DNA from 3 places in the Microbacterium hatanonis genome. Region 3 is predicted to be linked to each of the others. Evidence: predicted binding sites of a transcription regulator. Region 3 holds the regulator's gene; each other region holds the start of a gene.
What was found. The regulator HrcA, encoded in region 3, represses chaperone genes, less so after heat shock. The targets are predictions, from matches to a motif close to TTNGCACTCGNNNNNNNCGAGTGCNAA.
Positions count from the first base shown of each region.

Region 1: the regulator HrcA is predicted to act here: its motif matches at 5,266-5,292, upstream of groL (chaperonin GroEL).
Region 2: the regulator HrcA is predicted to act here: its motif matches at 2,600-2,626, upstream of groES (co-chaperone GroES).

Region 1 covers NZ_VRSV01000001.1:434,719-441,672, forward strand. Annotated here, with positions in the region: gene FVP77_RS02100 (DUF7882 family protein) at 67-423, shown strand; gene FVP77_RS02105 (hypothetical protein) at 427-792, shown strand; gene FVP77_RS02110 (hypothetical protein) at 829-1,788, opposite strand; gene FVP77_RS02115 (nitroreductase family protein) at 1,877-2,440, opposite strand; gene msrB (peptide-methionine (R)-S-oxide reductase MsrB) at 2,437-2,844, opposite strand; gene FVP77_RS02125 (DUF2332 family protein) at 2,919-3,920, shown strand; gene FVP77_RS02130 (DUF3263 domain-containing protein) at 3,930-4,184, shown strand; gene FVP77_RS02135 (LytR C-terminal domain-containing protein) at 4,220-4,813, shown strand; gene FVP77_RS02140 (cold-shock protein) at 4,950-5,150, shown strand; gene groL (chaperonin GroEL) at 5,332-6,951, shown strand.
Region 2 covers NZ_VRSV01000002.1:1,385,062-1,392,015, forward strand. Annotated here, with positions in the region: gene FVP77_RS16580 (helix-turn-helix transcriptional regulator) at 1-456, opposite strand, end outside; gene FVP77_RS16585 (Hsp70 family protein) at 480-2,315, opposite strand; gene groES (co-chaperone GroES) at 2,715-3,011, shown strand; gene rarD (EamA family transporter RarD) at 3,225-4,163, shown strand; gene FVP77_RS16600 (ABC transporter substrate-binding protein) at 4,411-5,688, shown strand; gene FVP77_RS16605 (ABC transporter ATP-binding protein) at 5,924-6,661, opposite strand; gene FVP77_RS16610 (ABC transporter ATP-binding protein) at 6,658-6,954, opposite strand, start outside.
Region 3 covers NZ_VRSV01000001.1:1,457,444-1,464,397, forward strand. Annotated here, with positions in the region: gene FVP77_RS07010 (PhoH family protein) at 1-776, opposite strand, end outside; gene FVP77_RS07015 (HIT domain-containing protein) at 769-1,116, opposite strand; gene FVP77_RS07020 (16S rRNA (uracil(1498)-N(3))-methyltransferase) at 1,166-1,897, opposite strand; gene dnaJ (molecular chaperone DnaJ) at 1,900-3,027, opposite strand; gene hrcA (heat-inducible transcriptional repressor HrcA) at 3,081-4,121, opposite strand; gene hemW (radical SAM family heme chaperone HemW) at 4,216-5,433, opposite strand; gene FVP77_RS07040 (DUF1990 domain-containing protein) at 5,433-6,083, opposite strand; gene lepA (translation elongation factor 4) at 6,094-6,954, opposite strand, start outside.

The DNA of each region.
Region 1 (6,954 bases), 1.0 Mb from region 3:
GATATGGGCGGGCGGTGAGATCGTCGTCGTGCAGCGATGTCGGAGGTCGGTCGTAGCATCCGTCCCGTGGGACGACTGACATACAACAACGACGCGAAGTCCAGCTACGACATCCCCGACGAGATCCTGTTGCCGCTGCGCATCGTGGTGGCCACCAAGCTCCGACGGTCCGAATCGTTCATGCTCTCCGTGGGGCTCGAAGGAACCGGGGGCTACCGCAGCCTGTGGATCGCGCCGTCGGTGCCGCTCGTGATCCAGGTGTACGCGGCACGCCTCGACAAGATCGACCGCGAGGTGCTCGACAAGATGCTCGACGAGGCATACAGCCCCAACGGGTTGGACCTCAGAGGTTTCGTCGGGTTAGTGCATGGAGCCGGTCGGCGCAACGGCGGGTCGGGAGCGGACGGCCTCGTCCACGCTTGAGGGATGCGCTGCATCACCTATGCCGGAGAAACCGTCCTCACCACCGATGACGTGGCCCAGGCCCTCGTCACACTGACCGCCGCCGTCGCGAACGACGGCCAGGCCGAAGCGGTCCGGATCCCGATCGTGATCGAAGACACCGGAGAGCACAGCGAAGCCGAGCTCGTCATCGGGGTGGGCAACGACGTGCTGTCGGCGCCGACCGACTGGGACGGCGAGGCGCCCGACTTCTCCGACGCCGCGGTTCGCCTGCGAGCTCACCGCAGCTTCCCTCGCCGGGCCGACAGCGCCGACGAGACGCAGGCCGGAGACCAGCACGTCTCCGACGCCCACTGGGACATCGAATTCGACGGGTTCCGCACGTCGTGAGCGCGTGACCCGAGCGAGGCGCCCTGCGCCGACGGGTCAGCGCTCCGGGGTGCGGAGCACGCTCACGGCTGAACCACGCCGAGATGCGCGAGGGAAGCCGAGCAGCGTGACGATGCCCGCACTCAGCAGTGCCGTTGCCATCCACACGGGCGCGGTGTCGACGACGCCGCCCGATTCGGCGAGCCGAGCGGGGTCGGTCGAAGGGCCCGCCTCGACCGCCGGTGCCGGCGTGGGGACGGCCGTGGAGTCGGGCGGCGACGGCTCGGGGTCGGTGAGCGCGCGCGGCGGGACGATGAAGGAGGTGACGTTCGTCGGCGAGGCGCACTGCGCCGTCAGCACCACCGAGCCCTCATCGCCTTCGGGGGCCTCCTCGCGGAGCCAGACCGCGACGGCTTCTGCCCACGGGATGCTCGCCTGTCCGGTTTCGTCGGTGGCCACAGTCGCCGTGAATATGGGAGTGGTCACGACGGGGCCGTCGGGGTCGGCCGAGACCGGCGCGGCGTACACCGCGCTGAAGACGATCTCTTCGCGACAGAATCCGACGACGGCCGGAGGGGGAACGACCCCCGACCTCAGTGACGTCACCGTGGTGTCCCCGGCCACCTGGAGCTCGAGCACCGCGGAGCGGATCTCCAGCGAGGCCTCCGACACCGGTCCGGCGCACGAGGCGAAGACCGTCACGGTGCCGCCCGCAGGAGCACCGGAGAACCGCAGCCAGGGCGACACCGACGACGCGGAGAGCCGGGCGACACCGTCGCGCGAGGTCACACCCAGCGCGAGGTCGTCGATCTCGCCGCGATCGTAGGCGAAGCGCAACTCCACCGGCTGATCCTCGTCGCAGCCGCGCACTTCGATGTCTCCGGCGGCGTCATCGGCGAACAGGTCCTGGACGAACACCGTCTCCGACGTGCTCACGCTCAGCTCGGTCGCTGCCGACGGTGCGGGAGCCGCCACCGCCACCATCAGTGCGCCGGCGACCACGGCACTCCACAACATCGGCGTCATCATCGACCTCATCCCGGAGCGGTGGCCCCTCTCGGGATGCTACCGCGCGTGGTCGCAGGTCGTCGGCGTGATCTCGCCGCTAGGAGTCTTCCCCGCGACCCTTCTTACGGACGGGCATTCGCGAGAGGTGGCGGGTGGCGTCGACGACCTTGCGGCGCGCCTCGCGTTTCACGGGAGGCTTGCCGCCGACGTACAGCCAGCCCAGCAGCTCCTCGTTCTTCTCCAGGCCGTGCGCCTTCGCGACCGCCTTGCTGCGGGTGTAGTCGCCGGTGCGCCAGAACACGCCCCAGCCGGCGTCGTCGAGCAGGAGGCTCAGCACGTGGGCGACGCCGGAGGCGACGGCCTCCTGCTCCCAGCGGGGCACCTTGCTCTTGCGGTAGCTGGCGACCACGGCCAGCAGCAGCGGTGCGCGCATCGGCTTGGACGAGACGCCCTTGTGCCCGGTGGCCTTGTTCATCGCCCGGCCCAAGACCTCGCGGTCGTCGCCGCGCAGCTCGATGATGCGCCACGGCCGGAGGGACGAATGGTCGGCGACACGCCCCGCCGCCGAGACGAGAGCCTCCAGCTCGGCGCGCGTCGGTGCCACGTCGGTGACCTTCGACCACGATCGACGAGAACGGACGGCCTCGAGTGTCGCGCTCATGCGTCGTCGCCGGGCGTGAACTCCAGCGCGAGCGAATTCATGCAGTAGCGGTCGCCGGTGGGCGTGCCGTATCCGTCGGGGAACACGTGGCCGAGGTGCGAGCCGCAGTTCGCACAGCGCACCTCGGTGCGCACCATCCCCAGCGTGTTGTCGGCAATGAGCTCGACCGCCTCAGGACGCACCGATTCGTAGAAGCTCGGCCAACCGCAGTTCGAGTCGAACTTCGTGCCGCTCTGGAAGAGTTCGGCTCCGCACGCGGCGCAGGCGTAGAGTCCGGCGCGCTTCTCGTCGAGCAGTTCGCCCGTCCAGGCGCGCTCGGTGGCGGCCTGACGGAGCACGGCGTACTGGTCGGCGCCGAGCTCTGCGCGCCACTCCTCGTCGGTCTTGCTGACGGCGTATGTCATCTGCGGATCCTTTCCACGTCTATTCAACCCGATGCCGCGCGGTGCGGGCCCGGCGTTGCCGCGAAGATGGGGGAGTGGATCAGGATGCTGCGACCGCCCTCGACGTCGCGATCGGCGCGAGGTACCGCCGATTCGCCGAGGTCGAGGCGCCGGGTCGCTCCGCCCTGTACGCCGACTGGGCGGCGGGGGTCGCCTCCGACGCCGAAGTGCGGGAGGTGCTCGCGCGGATCCCCGAGACCCATCGTCAACCTCCTCTGGTGTTCGCCGTGACACGTCTGCTCGGGGCGCCCGAGAGCGACTACCGCGCGTGGGCGAGGTGGCTCGCCGCGCACGCCGCCGTCGTCGTCGCCGAGTGCTCGGCGCGCAGCATCCAGACCAACGAGCCGCTGCGCTGCGCGGCGCTGCTGCCGGCGCTCTCGCTCGTCGACGGCCCGATCGCTCTGCTGGAGGTGGGGGCGAGCGCCGGTCTCTGCCTCTATCCCGATCGATACTCATACCGCTACGCGACCGACGACGGGATCGTGGCGCTCGACCCCGCCGCGGGCGTCAGCGCCGTCGTGCTCGAGAGCGCCCTCGTCGGGACGCCCCCGTTGCGCATGCCCGAGATCGTCTGGCGGGCGGGGATCGACCTGCACCCGCGAGACGCGCGCGATCCCGACGACCGCCGCTGGATCACGGGGCTCGCGTGGCCGGGGGAGACCGGCCGCGCGGAGCGGATCACCGCTGCGCTCGACATCGCCGCGGCCGAGCCTGCGCTGATGGCCGCGGGCGACGCATCCGGCCTCCTCGCGGAGATCGCCGCTCTCGCCCCCCGCGACGCCACTCTGGTCGTCACGACCCCGGGCGTGCTCGCGCACGTTCCCCGTCGCGACCGCGCGGCGATGATCACCGCCGCGCGCGCAGCCGGACGGTGGGTCACGATCGATGAACCGGGACTGCACGACGGATGGACGGCCGTACCCGAGCCGTGGCCGGGCAGGTTCGCTCTCGGTCTCGACGGCGAGATCGTGGCCTCGGTCGATCCGCTCGGCGCGAGCGTGGAGTGGCTGCGCGGAAACTCCGCGACACGGAGCTAGCGTGAGGGGGTGCCCCTCTCCGACCGCGACCGCGCCCTGCTCGCCTTCGAGGCCGAATGGCGCCGGCACGACGGTTCGAAGGAAGAGGCGATCCGCGCCGACCTGGGCATGCCGCCGGCGCGCTACTACCAGCTGCTCGGACGACTGATCGATACGGCTGACGCGCTCGAGCACGATCCGATGCTCGTGCGACGCCTTCGCCGACTCCGCGAGGCGCGGGAGGCGGCGCGCGCCGCCCGGGTGACGCGCACGGCGTCACGCTGACGGGTCTGCTGGGCGCTGGCGGGTAGCATCGTCGGGTGCCGAACCCGACGTATCCGCGAGACCGCTTCGACGACCTCGCAGACGAGACCGGCCGTGTCGGAGCGCACCGTTCCGAGAACCCCCGCCTGCGCGGCGGCGTGATCCTGCTGTGGGCCGTGGTCGCGACCATCGTGCTCGTCGCGGCCGGGATCTTCGGCTCGCTGGTGGTCTCCGGGCGCATCGCGCTGTTCCCGACGACCGCTCCGACGGCGGCACCCCTTCCCGAGGTGGCTCCCGTCGTCGACACCACCTCCACGGTGATCGTGCTCAACGCGTCCGGGCAGCAGGGGCTCGCCACCCAGACCAAGGATGTCCTGGTCACCGCGGGCTGGAACGCCGAATCGGTGCTGCCGGGTGACGCGGGCGGGTCGTTCGAGACGACCACCGTCTACTACTCGCAGACCGACGACGAGGCGGCGGCGCTGGGGGTGGCCGATGTGATCGGCGGTGCGCAGGTCGCGCAGAGCTCGCAGTACGACGCCTATCCGGTCGAGGACAATCCCGCCACCGAGGCCGACGAGACGCAGGCGGTGCGCTTGGTGGTCGTGATCGGAACCGACCGGGTCACGGGAGCGACTCCCGCCTCCTGACGCCCGGTTCGCGGGGCCTGTGTTTCCGGCGCGTAAACACTTGGATGCACGCGTGTCACAGTATGCCTCCGGACGGTGATCGGCCGGGCGGGCCGTGCCTAACATGGGGCTCGTCGCACAGCATCAGGAGAGTCGCATGACCCAGGGCACCGTCAAATGGTTCAACGCCGAAAAAGGCTTCGGCTTCATCACCGCGGGTGATGGCCAGGACGTCTTCGTCCATTACTCGAACATCGACATGACCGGCTTCCGCGTCCTCGAGGAGGGCCAGGCGGTCGAGTTCACGGTGGGCGCCGGACAGAAGGGCCCCCAGGCCGAATCGGTGCGCGTGGTCTGACCCGTCACCCCACGTCTTCGCCGCAGCATCCCGTCTCGGATGCTGCGGCGTTTCTCTTTGCGTCGGGGACCCTCCCCGCAGCTTGCACTCCCTAGGGGAGAGTGCCAAGATGGGATTAGCACTCGACTTCGTTGAGTGCTAAAGACTCTGTCTACCCAACGTCCGGGAGGGACGACAAAACATGGCAAAAATCATCGCTTTCGATGAGGAGGCCCGTCGCGGTCTCGAGCGCGGCCTCAACATTCTCGCCGACGCCGTCAAGGTGACGCTGGGCCCCCGTGGCCGCAACGTCGTGCTCGAGAAGAAGTGGGGCGCTCCCACCATCACGAACGACGGCGTCTCGATCGCCAAGGAGATCGAACTCGACGACCCGTTCGAGAAGATCGGCGCCGAGCTCGTCAAGGAGGTCGCCAAGAAGACCGACGACGTCGCCGGTGACGGCACGACGACGGCCACGGTGCTCGCTCAGGCACTCGTCCGCGAAGGCCTGCGCAACGTCGCAGCCGGCGCCGACCCCATCTCGCTCAAGAAGGGCATCGAGAAGGCCGTCAAGGCCATCACCGATGAGCTCCTCGCCAGCGCGAAGGAGGTCGACGGCAAGGCTCAGATCGCCGCGACCGCATCGATCTCGGCCGCTGACCCCGCCATCGGCGAGCTCATCGCCGAGGCCATCGACAAGGTCGGCAAGGAAGGCGTCGTCACCGTCGAGGAGTCGAACACCTTCGGCACCGAGCTCGAGCTCACCGAGGGCATGCGCTTCGACAAGGGGTACATCAACCCCTACTTCGTCACCGACCCCGAGCGCCAGGAAGCGGTCTTCGAAGACCCCTACATCCTGATCGCGAACCAGAAGATCTCGAACATCAAGGATCTCCTCCCGATCGTCGACAAGGTGATCCAGGAGGGCAAGGAGCTCCTCATCATCGCCGAGGACGTCGAGGGCGAAGCTCTCGCGACTCTGGTGCTCAACAAGATCCGCGGCATCTTCAAGTCGGTCGCCGTCAAGGCTCCCGGCTTCGGCGACCGTCGCAAGGCGCAGCTGCAGGACATCGCGATCCTCACCGGCGGCCAGGTCATCACCGAAGAGGTCGGCCTCAAGCTCGAGAACGCCACGACCGACCTGCTCGGCCGTGCGCGCAAGGTCATCATCACCAAGGACGAGACGACCATCGTCGAGGGTGCGGGCGACTCGGCTCAGATCGAGGGTCGCGTGACCCAGATCCGCCGCGAGATCGAGAACACCGACAGCGACTACGACCGCGAGAAGCTCCAGGAGCGCCTCGCCAAGCTCGCCGGCGGCGTCGCCGTCATCAAGGCGGGTGCGGCGACCGAGGTCGAGCTCAAGGAGCGCAAGCACCGCATCGAAGACGCCGTTCGCAACGCGAAGGCCGCCGTCGAAGAGGGCATCGTCGCCGGTGGTGGCGTCGCCCTCATCCAGGCCGGCAAGGTCGCGCTGGCGACCCTCTCGCTCACGGGCGACGAGGCGACCGGTGCGAACATCGTGCGTGTCGCGATCGAGGCTCCGCTCAAGCAGATCGCGCTGAACGCCGGTCTCGAGCCCGGCGTCGTCGCGAACAAGGTCGCGGAGCTCCCCGTCGGACACGGCCTCAACGCCGCGACCGGCGAGTACGGAGACCTCTTCGAGCAGGGCATCATCGACCCGGCCAAGGTCACGCGCTCGGCGCTGCAGAACGCAGCATCCATCGCGGGCCTGTTCCTCACGACCGAGGCCGTCGTCGCCGACAAGCCCGAGAAGGCGGCGGCTCCGGCCGGCGACCCGACCGGCGGCATGGACTTCTGATCC
Region 2 (6,954 bases), on a different contig from region 3:
CTCGGCCAGGTCGTGGTGGCTCAGATGACCGAGCACGACAGCGGGGTGCGCGCGCTCGATGGTGTCGGCGAGCTGACGCATCACGGCGGTGCGAGGCCAGGGCCGGGAGGCCACGACGATCTGCGCAGACGGATCGGCGAGCCAGTCGATCAGCGAGCCGAGCCTGCGTTCGTCGAGCCGGTGCGCATCGTCGACGAAGAGAACATCGGCGCCATCGAGTTCGGCGGGATCGGAGTTCGCCCGAAGGAGGGCCGACGTCACCCCGCGGTCGGTCAGTCGCCGGCGGGCGTGGCGCAGCAGGAGCGTCTTGCCGGAGCCGGCCGGACCGGTGATGATCGCCCGGCGCGGTTCGTCCCCGGAGTCGATCAGCGCATCGAGCTGCGCGCGCGCGGCACCGCCCCACACGGGGGCGACGGATCCGAGCGTTGCGAGGTCGAAAGGGCGTGACGGTGTCATGACGTTTCCCCCAGTCATCCGCGTCAGACGGCCGAGGCGGTCTCGGTGGGGGTGCTCTCCGGTGCCGGAGCCGGAGCCTCGGTAGCCGGCGGTGTCTCCACCGTGGGCTCGGGGTCGGGTGTGACGGGCGGGGTCGACGGCTCCTGCGTGGGTTCGGTCGTCGGCGGCGTGGTGACCGGCGGTGTGCTCGGTTCCTGGGTCGGCGTCGTGGTCGGGGTCGTCGTCGGCGTGCTCGGCGTCGTCGTCGGGGTGGTCGAGCCGCCACCGGTCGAACCGCTCGGCGTGCTCGGTTGTCCGGTCGACGGGCTGCCGCCCGAGCCCGTGGCGGGGTTCGAGTTCGAACCCGCCTGGTTCGACGTCGAGGGGTTCGTCGCTGCGTTCGGCTTGCCGGAGGCGCGCGTCGGCGTCTTGGAGGTGTTCGACTTCGAGGTGTTCGTCTTGGGCTTCTGCGCAGAGTTGTTGGGTGAGGACGGCGCGGCGATCTCGAGAACCGGGACGTCGCTGATCGGTGCGTTGACGCCGAAGGGCGTCTCGACGATCTCATCGTCGGAACCCATCGCGGAGAGGCTGCCGGCGGCGAGGGCGTCGTTGAAGAACGCGGCGCCCGAGCCGGAGGCCAGTACCGGCTGATCGGCATTGCCCGCCAGGGCGGCGACGCCCGAGAGCGTCACACCCGCCGCAAGGACGACGACGCCCACCGTGACGGCCGCGGCGGCGGGTCCGCGTCCGAACCAGCGGACGCGAGACTTCTGCTGAGGCCGGGGTGCGGGTACGTGCCGGGCATCGTCGAGCAGCGTCGACAGCTCTTCGGCGGGGTCGGCCTGCGCGCGGGCGAGTGCCGGGGGGAGCTCCTCGCCCTCGAACTCGGCGGCCGCGGCGCGAGCGGCACCGAACGCGACGACGGCTTTCGGGTCTGCGTCGACGGCGATCGCGACGTCGACGCGCTCGGAGAGCAGCTGGGCGACGCGGGGGATGCGCGACGAACCGCCCACGAGGAGGATCGCGTCGAGGCGATCCGCGCGGACGGACGCCGATTCGATCGACTGCTCGAGAGCGTCGGTCGTGCGCTCGATCTGCGCCTCGATCATCGCCTCGAACTCAGCGCGGGTCACGCGCACCGAGGTCGAGCGCCCCCCGAGCAGCACGGGGATTACGGTCTCCGAGTCGAACGAGAGCGACTCCTTCGCATCGACGCACTCCCGGCGGAGGGCGGCGAGGGCGACCCGTGCTCCCGGGTCGGTGGCCAGGACGTCCGCGGAGATCCCCGCGGCCGTCATCACGTGCCGCAGGAGCAGGTCGTCGAAGTCTGCGCCGCCGACGTCGGACAGACCCGACGCGGGGGAGACGATCCGCAGCGCGCCCTTCTTGTCCTTGCGCACGACGACGGCGTCGAACGTGCCGCCGCCGAGGTCGTAGACCGCGAGCGCCCGACCGGTCTCGAGCGGATTGACGTGGTCGTAGTGACGCGCCGCAGCCTCCGGCTCGGGAATGAGGTTCACATCTCGCCAGCCCTCGTGGGCGATGGCGGCGCCGACGCGCTCGGAGCGGTACTCGCCCCAGGCGGCGGGAACGGTCACGCTGATCGCCGACGGTGAACGGCCTTCGCGCTCGATCACCGTCTCGGTGACCCAGGTCACCACGTGCGCGTAGAGCTGCTCGGCGGTGAAGCTCTGATCGCCCGCGACGACGGGCACGTCGTCGCCGACGCGCCTCTTGAACTCGCGGATGAGTCTGTCGGGCTGTGTCAGCCCACGGCGCTCCGCGGCATCGCCGAAGAGCAGGCCGCTCTCGCCGACGAACACCGCCGTCGACGCATGGTCGGAGTGCCTTCCCAAGGGCACCGAAGTGACTGTCGTCATTCCCCCGGAATGCTGCGAGACAGCCGCAGCCGTCCGAGTCATTCCCACATCGATCGCAAGAAAATATGGAGCACGCATGTAACCGAATTCCCCCTCGACGAGCGCGCGCTAACGCCTCGCCAAGAAACCGAAGCACCATAGCTTCGGGTTCTCTTCCAGTGCCGGATCGTGCCCCTTACGACTCCGACGTCGTTTGGACATGATTACACACGCCCGCGGAGGAGAAAAGGGGGGTAGCGCTCGGGGCGCACGATATGCAATACGCGGTCACATCAGGACGCGCACTGGCACTCGCGTTGCGAGAGTGCCAGCACTTCCCTAGACTCGGGTTTAGCACTCTCCCCGTGTGGGTGCTAATGAGTCTTCCGTACCGAAGCGTCAAGAAAGAAGAGGTAGACCGTGTCGGTTTCCATCAAGCCGCTCGAAGACCGCATCGTCATCCAGCAGGTCGAGGCTGAGCAGACCACGGCGAGTGGTCTCGTCATCCCCGACACCGCCAAGGAGAAGCCCCAGGAGGGCGAGGTCGTGGCTGTCGGCCCCGGCCGCATCGACGACAACGGCAACCGTGTTCCGATCGACGTCGCCGTCGGCGACCGCGTCATCTACAGCAAGTACGGCGGCACCGAAGTGAAGTTCGGCGCCGACGACTACCTCGTGCTCTCGGCGCGCGACGTCCTGGCGGTCGTCGTCCGCTGATCGTCTCCTCGTGAGTCGGGAAAGGCCCGGATGCTTCGGCATCCGGGCCTTTCTGCGCGCGACGAACACACGCACGTGCCGTGTGGGGCGGTTCCTCCGTTGCAAGGGGCGCGTACGAAGGAACCGTCGTGATTGTTTCGGCGCCGACGGTCGATCGGATTGACCCCGCCGCGGGCCTAGGCTGGCAGCGTGAACGACCGTGCCGGTGCTTCCCTGACCGCGACGCGGACCCCCTCCCGTGAGATCGCGATCGGCGGCGTCTACGCCTTCGTCGCCTACCTCCTCTGGGGATTCCTGCCTCTCTACTTCCTGACCCTCGCGCCCACCGGCGCCTGGGAGGTCGTCGCCTGGCGGATCGTGCTCTCCCTGGCGTTCTGCGCCATCCTGCTCTTCGTCGTCCGCGGCTGGTCTGCGCTCTGGCGGATCGTCCGGCAGCCCCGACTCCTCGGGCTGACCGCCCTCGCCGGAGCACTCATCTACGTCAACTGGCAGGTGTTCCTCCTCGGCACGCTGAGCGGTCACGTCATCGAGACGAGCCTCGGATACTTCATCAATCCGATCGTCACGGTGCTGCTCGGGGTCCTCGTTCTGCGGGAGCGACTGCGCATCACGCAGTGGATCGCCATCGGCATCGCCGTGGTGGCGGTGCTCGTCATCGTCGTGGGCTACGGCACGTTCCCCTGGATCGCGCTGTCGCTGGCCTGCTCCTTCGGGCTCTACGGCCTCGTGAAGAAGAAGATCGGACCGGCCGTCGACGCCGTCAGCGGCCTCACGCTCGAATCCTTCTGGCTGTTCCCCATCGCGATCATCCAGCTGTGCGTCGTCGCGGCCACGAGCGGGCTCACCCTCTTCACCGCCGGTGCCGGCCATGCGGCGCTTCTGCTCATGGCGGGCGTGTTCACCGCGACCCCTCTCCTCTTCTTCGCGGCGGGCACCCGGCGCGCGCCCCTCACCCTGGTCGGGCTCCTGCAGTTCGTCGCGCCCGTGCTGCAGTTCGTCACCGGGGCCTGGCTGCTCGGCGAGCCCATGCCGTTCGAGCGGTGGGTCGGGTTCGCGCTGGTGTGGGTGGCGCTGGCCGTCCTGACCGTGGACTCGCTCATCGCCGCGCGGCGCGGCCGGGCCGCCGTCTCGGATGTCGCCGAGCTGACCTGATCTCCGCCGCGGCGCCGCGCGCAGCGTCCGTCGAATGTGCCCGATTCCGCCCGGAGAGCCCGAAATCGGGGTCTCGCCCGGCCGAAACGGGCACTTTCGACGTTTCGCGAGGGTCGGCGCATAACGATTAGGTCGCGTTACACATCGTTAACGAACGGCAACACTGCCGAGACGAACGGCCGAATAGGTTTAGGGCACTGGGCCGGTCCCCGAATCGCGCCCGCAATCATTCACAGCAAGGAGCAACATGAGCGTCATTTCACGTTCGCGTGCCGGCAAGGTCCTGGGCGGCATCGCCCTGGTCGGTGTCAGTGCGCTCGTCCTGGCCGGCTGTGCCGGTGGCGGCGGAACCGCGGAGTCGTCGTCGCCCAACGCAGAGGTTGGTGGAGACCTGACGCTGAAGATCGGCACCGCGCTTCCGCAGACCGGCAACCTGGCCTTCCTCGGCCCGCCCGAAGAGGCTGGCGTCGCCTACGCGGAGTCCCTCATCAACGCCGAGACCGCTACGACGGGTCTCACGCTGGAGACCGTCTACGGCGACTCCGGTGACACCGACAACAAGGCCTACGAGACCACGATCCCGCGCCTCCTGGGCGAGGACGTCTCGGCGATCATCGGAGCGGCGTCCTCGGGAACGTCGCTGCAGTTCATCGACCAGGTCGTCGGTGCAGGCGTCATCCAGTTCTCCCCGGCTAACACCTCGGACGCGTTCACGACCTACGACGACAAGGGGCTGTACTTCCGCACCGCCCCGTCGGACGTCCTGCAGGGCGAGGTGCTGGGTAACCTCATCGCCGAGGGCGGCGCTCAGACGCTCGGCCTCATCGTTCTGAACGACTCGTACGGCACCGGTCTCGCCAAGTACGTCTCCGAGGCCTTCGAGGCCGCCGGCGGCGAGGTCGTCGCGGAGTCGACCTACAACACGGGTGACACCACGTTCGACTCGCAGATCAGCGAGGTCCTCGCGGCCGCGCCCGATGCGATCGCTCTGATCACCTTCGACGAGGTCTCGACGATCCTGCCGAGCCTGTTCGGTCAGTTCCCCTCCGACGGTCTCTACTTCGTCGACGGCAACCTGAAGAACTTCGGCGAGGCGTTCCCCGCCGGCTCCCTCACGGGTGCCAAGGGCACGCTGCCGGGTCTGTCGATCGACTCGATCGGCGACTTCACGTCGGCGCTCGACGAGTTCCAGGCCGCCGAGGGGCGCCCCGCGCTCGAGGACTACAGCTACGCGGCGGAGTCGTTCGACGCCACCGTGCTGCTCGCTCTCGCATCCCTCGCGGCCGGTTCGACCGACTCCGAGGCCATCGCGGCGAAGCTGCAGGAGGTCTCCGGCGGTTCGGGTGACGGCACGAAGTGCGAGTCGTACGCCGACTGCGCCGCGATCATCCTCGACGGTGGCACGGCCGACTACGACGGCATCTCGGGTCCGATCACGTTCGACGAGGTCGGCGACCCGACCGAGGCGTCGATCGGCATCTACGAGTTCGGCGAAGACAACAACTACGTCGCATACGAGGGCTGATCCTCAGCATCCGCTCGAAAGGAAGGGCCCCGGTCTTCGGACCGGGGCCCTTCCCCGTGCGTGCGGCTCTACCCGGCGAGTACGCCGCGCTCTGCCCTGACCGCGCTGCCTGCACCCGCACGAACTCAGGCTCAGAGGGCAGCGGACAGGCGACACGCACCTCCCCGGGGCGCGGCGGCACGCGCATGAAACTGCCATCCGAACCCTGTCGGGCCGGATGGCAGGTTCGTGACGGCTAGACGCCGAGCGTGCCGAGGTAGAGCTCGGTGACCTTCGGGTCGTTCAGCAGCTCGCGACCCGTGCCGGTGTAGGCATCACGGCCCTGGTCGAGCACGTAGCCGCGGTCGCAGATCTGCAGGCATCGGCGGGCGTTCTGCTCGACCATGATGCAGGTCACGCCGGCCTTGTTGATCTCGGAGACGCGGATGAACGCCTCGTCCTGGCGGACGGGGGAGAGACCCGCCGACGGCTCGTCGAGGAGCAGTACCTTCGGGTCCATCATCAGCGCGCGGCTCATGGCCACCATCTGGCGCTCGCCGCCCGAGAGCGACCCCGCGCGCTGCTTCAGACGCTTGCCCAGCTCGGCGAAGATGCCGGTGACGAACTCGAGCCGCTCCTTGTAGATCTTGGGGTTCTGGTAGAGCCCCATCTGCAGGTTCTCTTCGATCGTGAGGCTGGGGAAGACGTTGTTGGTCTGGGGGATGAATCCCACGCCGCGACGCACCAGCTTGTCGGCCTTCAGCCCCGTGATGTCGTCGCCCTGGAGCGAGATGGTGCCGCCGCGGACGTTCACCTGTCCGAAGATGGCCTTCAGCAGCGTCGACTTGCCCGCGCCGTTCGGCCCGATGATGCCGATGAGCTCGCCCTGCTCGGCGACGAGCGAGCAGCCGTTGAGGATGTTCACCCCGGGCAGGTATCCGGCGTGGACGTTGTCGACGGCCACGACGGGCGTGGCGGTGGCGGTGGCGCTCATGCGCGGTTCCCTTCGTCTTCGGCCACGCCTTCTTCGACGAGGACCGTCGCGTCGGCGTCGACGGATGCTTCGGCGTCGGTGGTCGGGTCGGCATCGACGACCGCGACACGGCCCGTGACGACACCCAGGTCGAGGTCCTGGTGGGCGCCGAGGTAGGCGTCGATCACGGCGGGGTTCTTCATCACCGAGAGCGGATCTCCCTCGGCGACGATGCGACCCTCCGCCATCACGACGACCCAGTCCGCGATGTGGCGGACCATGTGCATGTCGTGCTCGACGAAGAGCACGGTCAT
Region 3 (6,954 bases):
CCGAATCCGAGGCGCGTGAGGAACATCTTCATCTGCTCGGGCGTGGTGTTCTGCGCCTCGTCGAGCACGACGAATGAATCGTTGAGCGTGCGCCCTCGCATGTAGGCGAGCGGTGCGACCTCGATGGTTCCCGAGGCGATGAGCTTCGGCACGATCTCGGGATCCATCATCTCGTTCAGCGCGTCGTAGAGCGGCCGAAGATACGGGTCGATCTTGTCGGTCAGCGTGCCCGGGAGGAACCCGAGCCGCTCGCCGGCCTCGACCGCGGGGCGGGTCAGGATGATGCGGCTGACCTCTTTGCGCTGGAGCGCCTGCACGGCCTTCGCCATCGCGAGGTAGGTCTTGCCGGTGCCGGCCGGGCCGATCCCGAAGACGATCGTGCTCTCCTCGATCGCGTCGACGTAGGCCTTCTGGCCGAGAGTCTTCGGGCGGATGACCTTGCCGCGCGACGACAGGATCGCCTCGCCGAGCACCTCGGAGGGGCGGGGGCCGCCTTCCGAGCGGAGGATGCGGCTCGAGCTGCTCACATCGGACGGCTCGAGCCCGTGTCCGGCCTTCGTCATGGCGATGAGCTCTTCGACGAGAGCGAGCGCCCCGGCCACGACTCGAGCCTCGCCGCTGAGGGTGATCTCGTTGCCGCGCACGAGCACGTCGACGCCGGGATGCTCCTTCTCGACCACGCGCAGCAGCCGATCCTGGGGACCGAGCAGCTGAACCATGGCGACCCCGTCGACGTAGACGTGCTCGACGACGGTCTCGTCGAAGGATTCAGGCATTCAGGCTCTTCTCGTCGAGGTCGCCCGCGAGGACGTGGGCGTGCACGTGGAAGACGGTCTGGCCGGCGCCGGCGCCGGTGTTGAAGATCAAGCGGAACTCGCCGTCGGCATGCTCGGCAGCGACCGTGTGCGCGAGGCCGACGACCTCGGCCAGCAGCGCCGGGTCGCCGGCGGCGAGCTCGACGACGTCGCGGTAGGCGGCCGTCTTCGGGATCACGAGGAGGTGGACGGGTGCCTTCGGAGCGATGTCGCGGATGGCGAAGACGTTCTCCGTCTCGGCGATGATCTCCGACGGGATCTCGCCCTCGAGAATGCGCGTGAAGATCGAGGTCTCGGTCATGGAAACAGTCTACCGACGCGGGGTCGGGCGGATCCGGCGGCGGCCGACGTCACCATCGTCCGAGCGCGACGCTCACGACGGCGAGGGCGGCGGCGCCCGCGGTGGAGGTGCGGAGCACCGTCGCCCCGAGCCTCACCCGCACGGCAGCGGCCTCTTCGAGAGCCGTGAGCTCGGCCGGGGAGATTCCCCCCTCCGGACCGACGACGAACACGACGTCGCGGGTGTCCGCATTCAGATCCACCGCGCTGAGGGGCGACTCGGCCGACGGCTCGAGCAGCAGCATCCGGGTCGAGCCGGCCAGCGCGGCGAGATCGGCCGTGCGGGCGACGGATCGCACCTCGGGAACCCACGCGCGATGCGCCTGCTTCGCGGCCTCGCGCACGATGGTCGTCCAGCGCGCGATGCCCTTGTCGGCCTTGCCGTCCCAGCGCGACACGCTGCGCTCGGCCTGCCAGGGCACGATCTCGTCGACCCCCAGTTCGGTCGCGGCCTGCACCGCGAGCTCGTCGCGGTCCCCCTTCGCGAGAGCCTGCACGAGGATCACTCGCGGGCTCGGAGCCGGCTCGTCCCGGCGAGCATCGACTCGTACCGTCACCTCGCGAGGACTGACGGCCGTGCTGCGCCCGGTGAGCCAGACGCCCCGGCCGTCGCCGACCGTGACCTCTTCGTCGATCCGAAGACGTCGAACGGATGCTGCGTGGTGGGCCTCGGCGCCCTCGAGGACGACGTCATCGCCGGGCTGAGCCGTCGTCGCGGCGTCGGAGAGGAAGTGCAGCGCCACGGTCAGACGTTGCGGAAGCGGTCGCGCAGCTTCGCGAACAGGCCCTGGTGGAACTCGGCCAGGTGCGGTGCGGGGGCCTTCGTGCGCTTGGCGAAGTCCTCGATGAGAGCGCGCTCCTTGGCGTCGAGCCTGGTCGGTGTGACCACGTGCACCCCGATGCGGAGGTCGCCGCGCTGGGTTCCCCGCAGCGGGGTGATCCCGCGGCCCTTGATCGTCAGCACGTCGCCGCCCTGGATGCCCGCACGCAGCTCGAGATCGACCGAGCCGTCGAGGGCGTCGATGGTGGTGTTCGTGCCGAGGATGGCGTCCGACATCGACACCTCGAGGGTCGCCAGGAGGTCGTCGCCGTCGCGGCTGAAGGTCTCGTGAGGAGCAACCGTGACCTCGAGGTAGAGGTCGCCGTTGGGCCCACCGGCGGGTCCGACCTCGCCGGAGCCGGGCAGCTGCAGCCGCAGGCCTGTCTCGACACCCGCCGGGATGTCCACCGACACGGTGCGACGAGCGCGCACGCGCCCCTGACCCTGGCAGGTCGCGCAGGGGTAGGGGATGGTCGTGCCGTGTCCCTGGCACGTTCCGCACGGCTGGTTCGTGACGACGTTGCCCAGGAGGCTGCGCACGGTGCGCTGGATGTGCCCGCTGCCATGGCAGATGTCGCAGGTGACCTCCGAGGTGCCGGGCTGGGTGCAGGCTCCCTGACAGGTCTCGCACAGCACGGCGGTGTCGACCTCGAGGTCGCGGTGCACGCCGAAGACGACGTCGTCGAGCTCGAGCGTGACCCGCACCAGGGCGTCCTGTCCGCGTTCGCGACGCGAGCGCGGACGCGGACCACGGCTTCCGCCTCCGCCTCCGCCCCCGAAGAACGTCTCGAAGATGTCACTGAAGCCGCCGAAACCGGCTGCTCCCCCGGCTCCGCCGAATGCACCGCCGTCGCCGCCCATGTCGTAGCGGCGACGCTGCTCGGCGTCGCTCAGCACGTCGTACGCGTGGGTGACGAGCTTGAACCGCTCGGACGCGTCGGCGCCCGGGTTCACATCGGGGTGCAGCTCGCGCGCGAGACGGCGGTATGCCTTCTTGATCTCGTCTGAGCTCGCGTCGCGCGCGACACCGAGAACCTCGTAGTGGTCAGCCACATTCGCCTTCCTGCCCGCACGCGGCGGGGATCGTCAATGGAACGGAGCCCGCGTCAGCGGGCGTTCTCGTCGTCTTCGAGCATCCTGGTCAGATGGTGGGCGACGGCTCGGACCGCCGCCAGATGCGAGGGGTAGTCCATACGCGTCGGGCCGAGCAGCCCGACCCGCGCGCCTGTGCCCGATGCGTCGTAATCACTCGCGAGGACGGACGCCTCGATGAGGCCGAACGGTTCGTTCTCCCGCCCGATGCTCGCGGCGAGTCCCTTGGCGTCGACCACCATCTCGGTCATGAGCTTCAGCAGCGTGACCTGCTCCTCGATCGCCTCGAGGAGCGGGTAGATGCTGCCCCGGAAATCGGACTCGCGACGAGCGAGAGTCGCCGCTCCGGCCATCACGAGACGGTCTTGGCGGAACTCTTCGAGTTCTTCGGCGAGCACTCTCAAGATGGCGTGGGCCGCCGCATCCGTTCCCGTCGCCGGCACGATCGAGGCGGCGAGCAGGTCTGCGATCCGCTGCGTGGCGTCGCCGACGAGGTGCCCGACGACGACCGAGGAGACCCGAGCTCGCAGCTGGGCGAGGTCGGCCTCGCTCGGCTCTTCGCGCACGAGGGCGATGCGCTGCGAGACCCGGCCGGTGTCGGTCACGACGATCACGAGCAGTCGCCCGCCGCCGAGATCGACGAGTTCGACGTGGGTGACGTTCGCGCGGGCGAACGACGGGTACTGGACGATCGCGACCTGCCCGGTGAGCTGCGTGAGAGCGCGCACCGTGCGCGAGAGCAGATCGTCGAGGTCGCCCGAGCCGTCGAGGAACGACGCGATGGCGCTGCGCTGCGCGGGGCTCAGCGGACGCAGATCGGCGAGGTGGTCGACGAAGACGCGATAGCCCTTGTCGGTGGGGACGCGCCCCGACGAGGTGTGGGGGGCGGCGATCAGCTCCTCGTCTTCGAGGAGCGCCATGTCGTTGCGGATGGTGGCGGCCGACACACCGAAGGCATGGCGCTCGACGATTGCCTTGCTCCCGACGGGCTCGCGCGTGTCGACGTAGTCCTGCACGATCGCACGGAGCACCTGGAGTCCGCGTTCGCTGACCATGGTCCCCTCCGCTCTGTCGCTGTCGTGGGTCGGATTGGCACTCGCGCGCCGTGAGTGCCAATTCTAGCTGATCGGGTCGCGCGGGGCCCCGAGCTCACGCCGTGAGCGTGCGCACCACCGTATCGGCCAGCAGCCGGCCGCGGCGAGTCAGCACGACCCGTCCGGCACCGGCGCCTTCCGCCGCGACGAGTCCCTCATCGACCAACGACGCCACGGCGCGAACACCCTCGTCGGTCAGCTCGGTGAAGGGAAGCCCCTCGCGAATACGCGAGCGCAGCAGCACGGACTCGAGTCGCCGAGCCGTGGCATCGGGACGCTCACGCGCTGCCGCGGGCGACTCCCCGAGCGCGAGCCGCTGGGCGTACGCGGCGGGGTGCTTCACGTTCCACCACCGCAGACCCGCGACGTGGCTGTGGGCGCCGGGCCCGAACCCCCACCAGTCGGTTCCGCGCCAGTACGCGAGGTTGTGACGTGATCGCCGGGTGTCGTCGCGCGCCCAGTTCGAGACTTCGTACCAGTCGAACCCCGCGGCGGCGAGGAGATCGTCGGCCAGTTCGTACATGTCGGCCTGCAGATCGTCGTCGGGCGCGACGACTTCTCCGCGACGGATCTGGCGGGCGAGCTTCGTACCGTCTTCGACGATGAGCGCATAGGCCGAGAGATGATCGGGGTGGAGCGCGACGGCGGTCTCGAGCGATGCGCGCCAGTCGTCGAGCGACTCACCGGGAGCGCCGTAGATGAGGTCCACGCTCACGGCGAGGCCGGCATCGCGCGCGGCCGCCACCGCGGTCGCGACGTTCGCCGGGTCGTGCGTGCGGTCGAGCGCGGCGAGCACGTGGGGTCTCGCCGACTGCATGCCAATCGACAGGCGCGTCACTCCGGATGCTGCGAGCTCTCGCACGACCGCGGGGGTCACGGTGTCGGGGTTCGCCTCGACGGTGATCTCCGCACCGTCGGCGAGGCCGAAGGCGTCGGTCACCCCGGCCAGCATCCGTCCGAGGTCGCCGGCCGGCAACAACGTCGGGGTGCCCCCTCCGAAGAACACCGTCTGCGCGGGGCGGAGCGCACCGGCATCGCCGAGCACGCGACGGGCGAGAGCGATCTCCTGGCCGACCGTGTCGGCGTACTGATCCTGTCGCGCACCCTGCAGCTCGGTCGCGGTGTAGGTGTTGAAATCGCAGTATCCGCACCGCACCCGACAGAACGGCACGTGCAGGTACACCCCGAACGGCGTCGACGGATCATGACCGAGGTCGTCGGGGAGGGCGCCGTCGGGAGGTGCGGGATCGCCGAGAGGGAGGGCCGAGCCCATCAGGCGGGCGTCGTGTACATCGGAGAAATCGCTCGCAGGTACCGCGAGAACAGCTCACGCCGGCGCTGACGCACCATCGCCGGGAACAGCCGATAGAGGAACGCCACCGGACGGTCGAAGGCGCGCACGGTGAACCAGACCTCGTCGTTGTCGCGCCATTCGAGCAGGAAGAGCTCTTCGCCGCTGACGACGGAGCCGCCGACCGTGCCGAGGGCGAAGCCGACGCGACGCGGCTCTTCGATGACCGAGATGACGCGCGCCTCGGCGTCGGCGCGGTATCGCCCGGCGTGGCCGTGCAGGTGCACCGTGGTGCCCGGACCGACGAACGGTGTGCCGTCGGCGGCGAAACGCTGGTCGGACTCGAGCCGACTGGGGGCTATGGGCCTGCCCTCGCCGTCGTACCCGACGCCCGTGTACGACGGACCTGCGGCCGGACGCACGTCGGCGAGAGTGAGACCGCCCTCGCGCTGCGCCGACCAGCTGAGCAGAGCCTCTCCCGCGACCGTGAAGCGGTCCTCGCCGCTGCCGATCCGCCACGCTTCCTCCGCCGGCACGGAGCGCTCGGGCGGGTACTGCATCAGGTCGGAGGCCTGGGTGGCTCCGACGGCGGCATAGTCCACCGTCTCGTCCTTGAAGGTTCCGCGACGCATGACCTCAGCCTTACTTCTTTTCCTCGACGTCGCCCGAGAGGGCTGCGATGAACGCGCCCTGGGGGACTTCGACGCGACCGATGGTCTTCATGCGCTTCTTGCCCTCCTTCTGCTTCTCGAGGAGCTTGCGCTTGCGGCTGATGTCGCCGCCGTAGCACTTGGCCAGAACATCCTTCCGCATGGCGCGGATGCTCTCGCGTGCGATGATCCGCGCGCCGATCGCTGCCTGGATCGGGATCTCGAACTGCTGACGAGGAATGAGTTTGCGGAGGCGCTCGGTCATCAGCGTGCCGTAGGCGTAGGCCTTCTCGCGGTGCACGATCGCGGAGAACGCGTCGACCTTCTCGCCCTGCAGCAGGATGTCGACCTTGACGAGGTCGGCGCTCTGCTGACCCGAGGGCTCGTAATCGAGACTGGCGTACCCCTGGGTCTTGCTCTTGAGCTGATCGAAGAAATCGAACACGATCTCGCCGAGAGGCATGTTGTACCGGATCTCGACGCGGTCCTCGCTGAGGTAATCCATGCCGAGGAGCGACCCGCGCCGCTGCTGGCACAGTTCCATCACGGTGCCGACGTAGTCCTTCGGCAGCAGGATCGCGGCCTTGACCATCGGCTCCTGCACGGAGGAGACGCGACCATCGGGGTACTCGCTGGGATTGGTCACGGTGACGGTCTCGCCGTTGTCGGTCGTGACCTCGTAGACCACGCTCGGAGCCGTGGCGATGAGCTCCAGACCGAACTCGCGTTCGAGCCGCTCGGTGATGATCTCGAGGTGGAGGAGCCCGAGGAACCCGCACCGGAAGCCGAACCCGAGGGCTACCGACGTCTCGGGCTCGTACGCGAGCGACGCGTCGGAGAGCTTGAGCTTGTC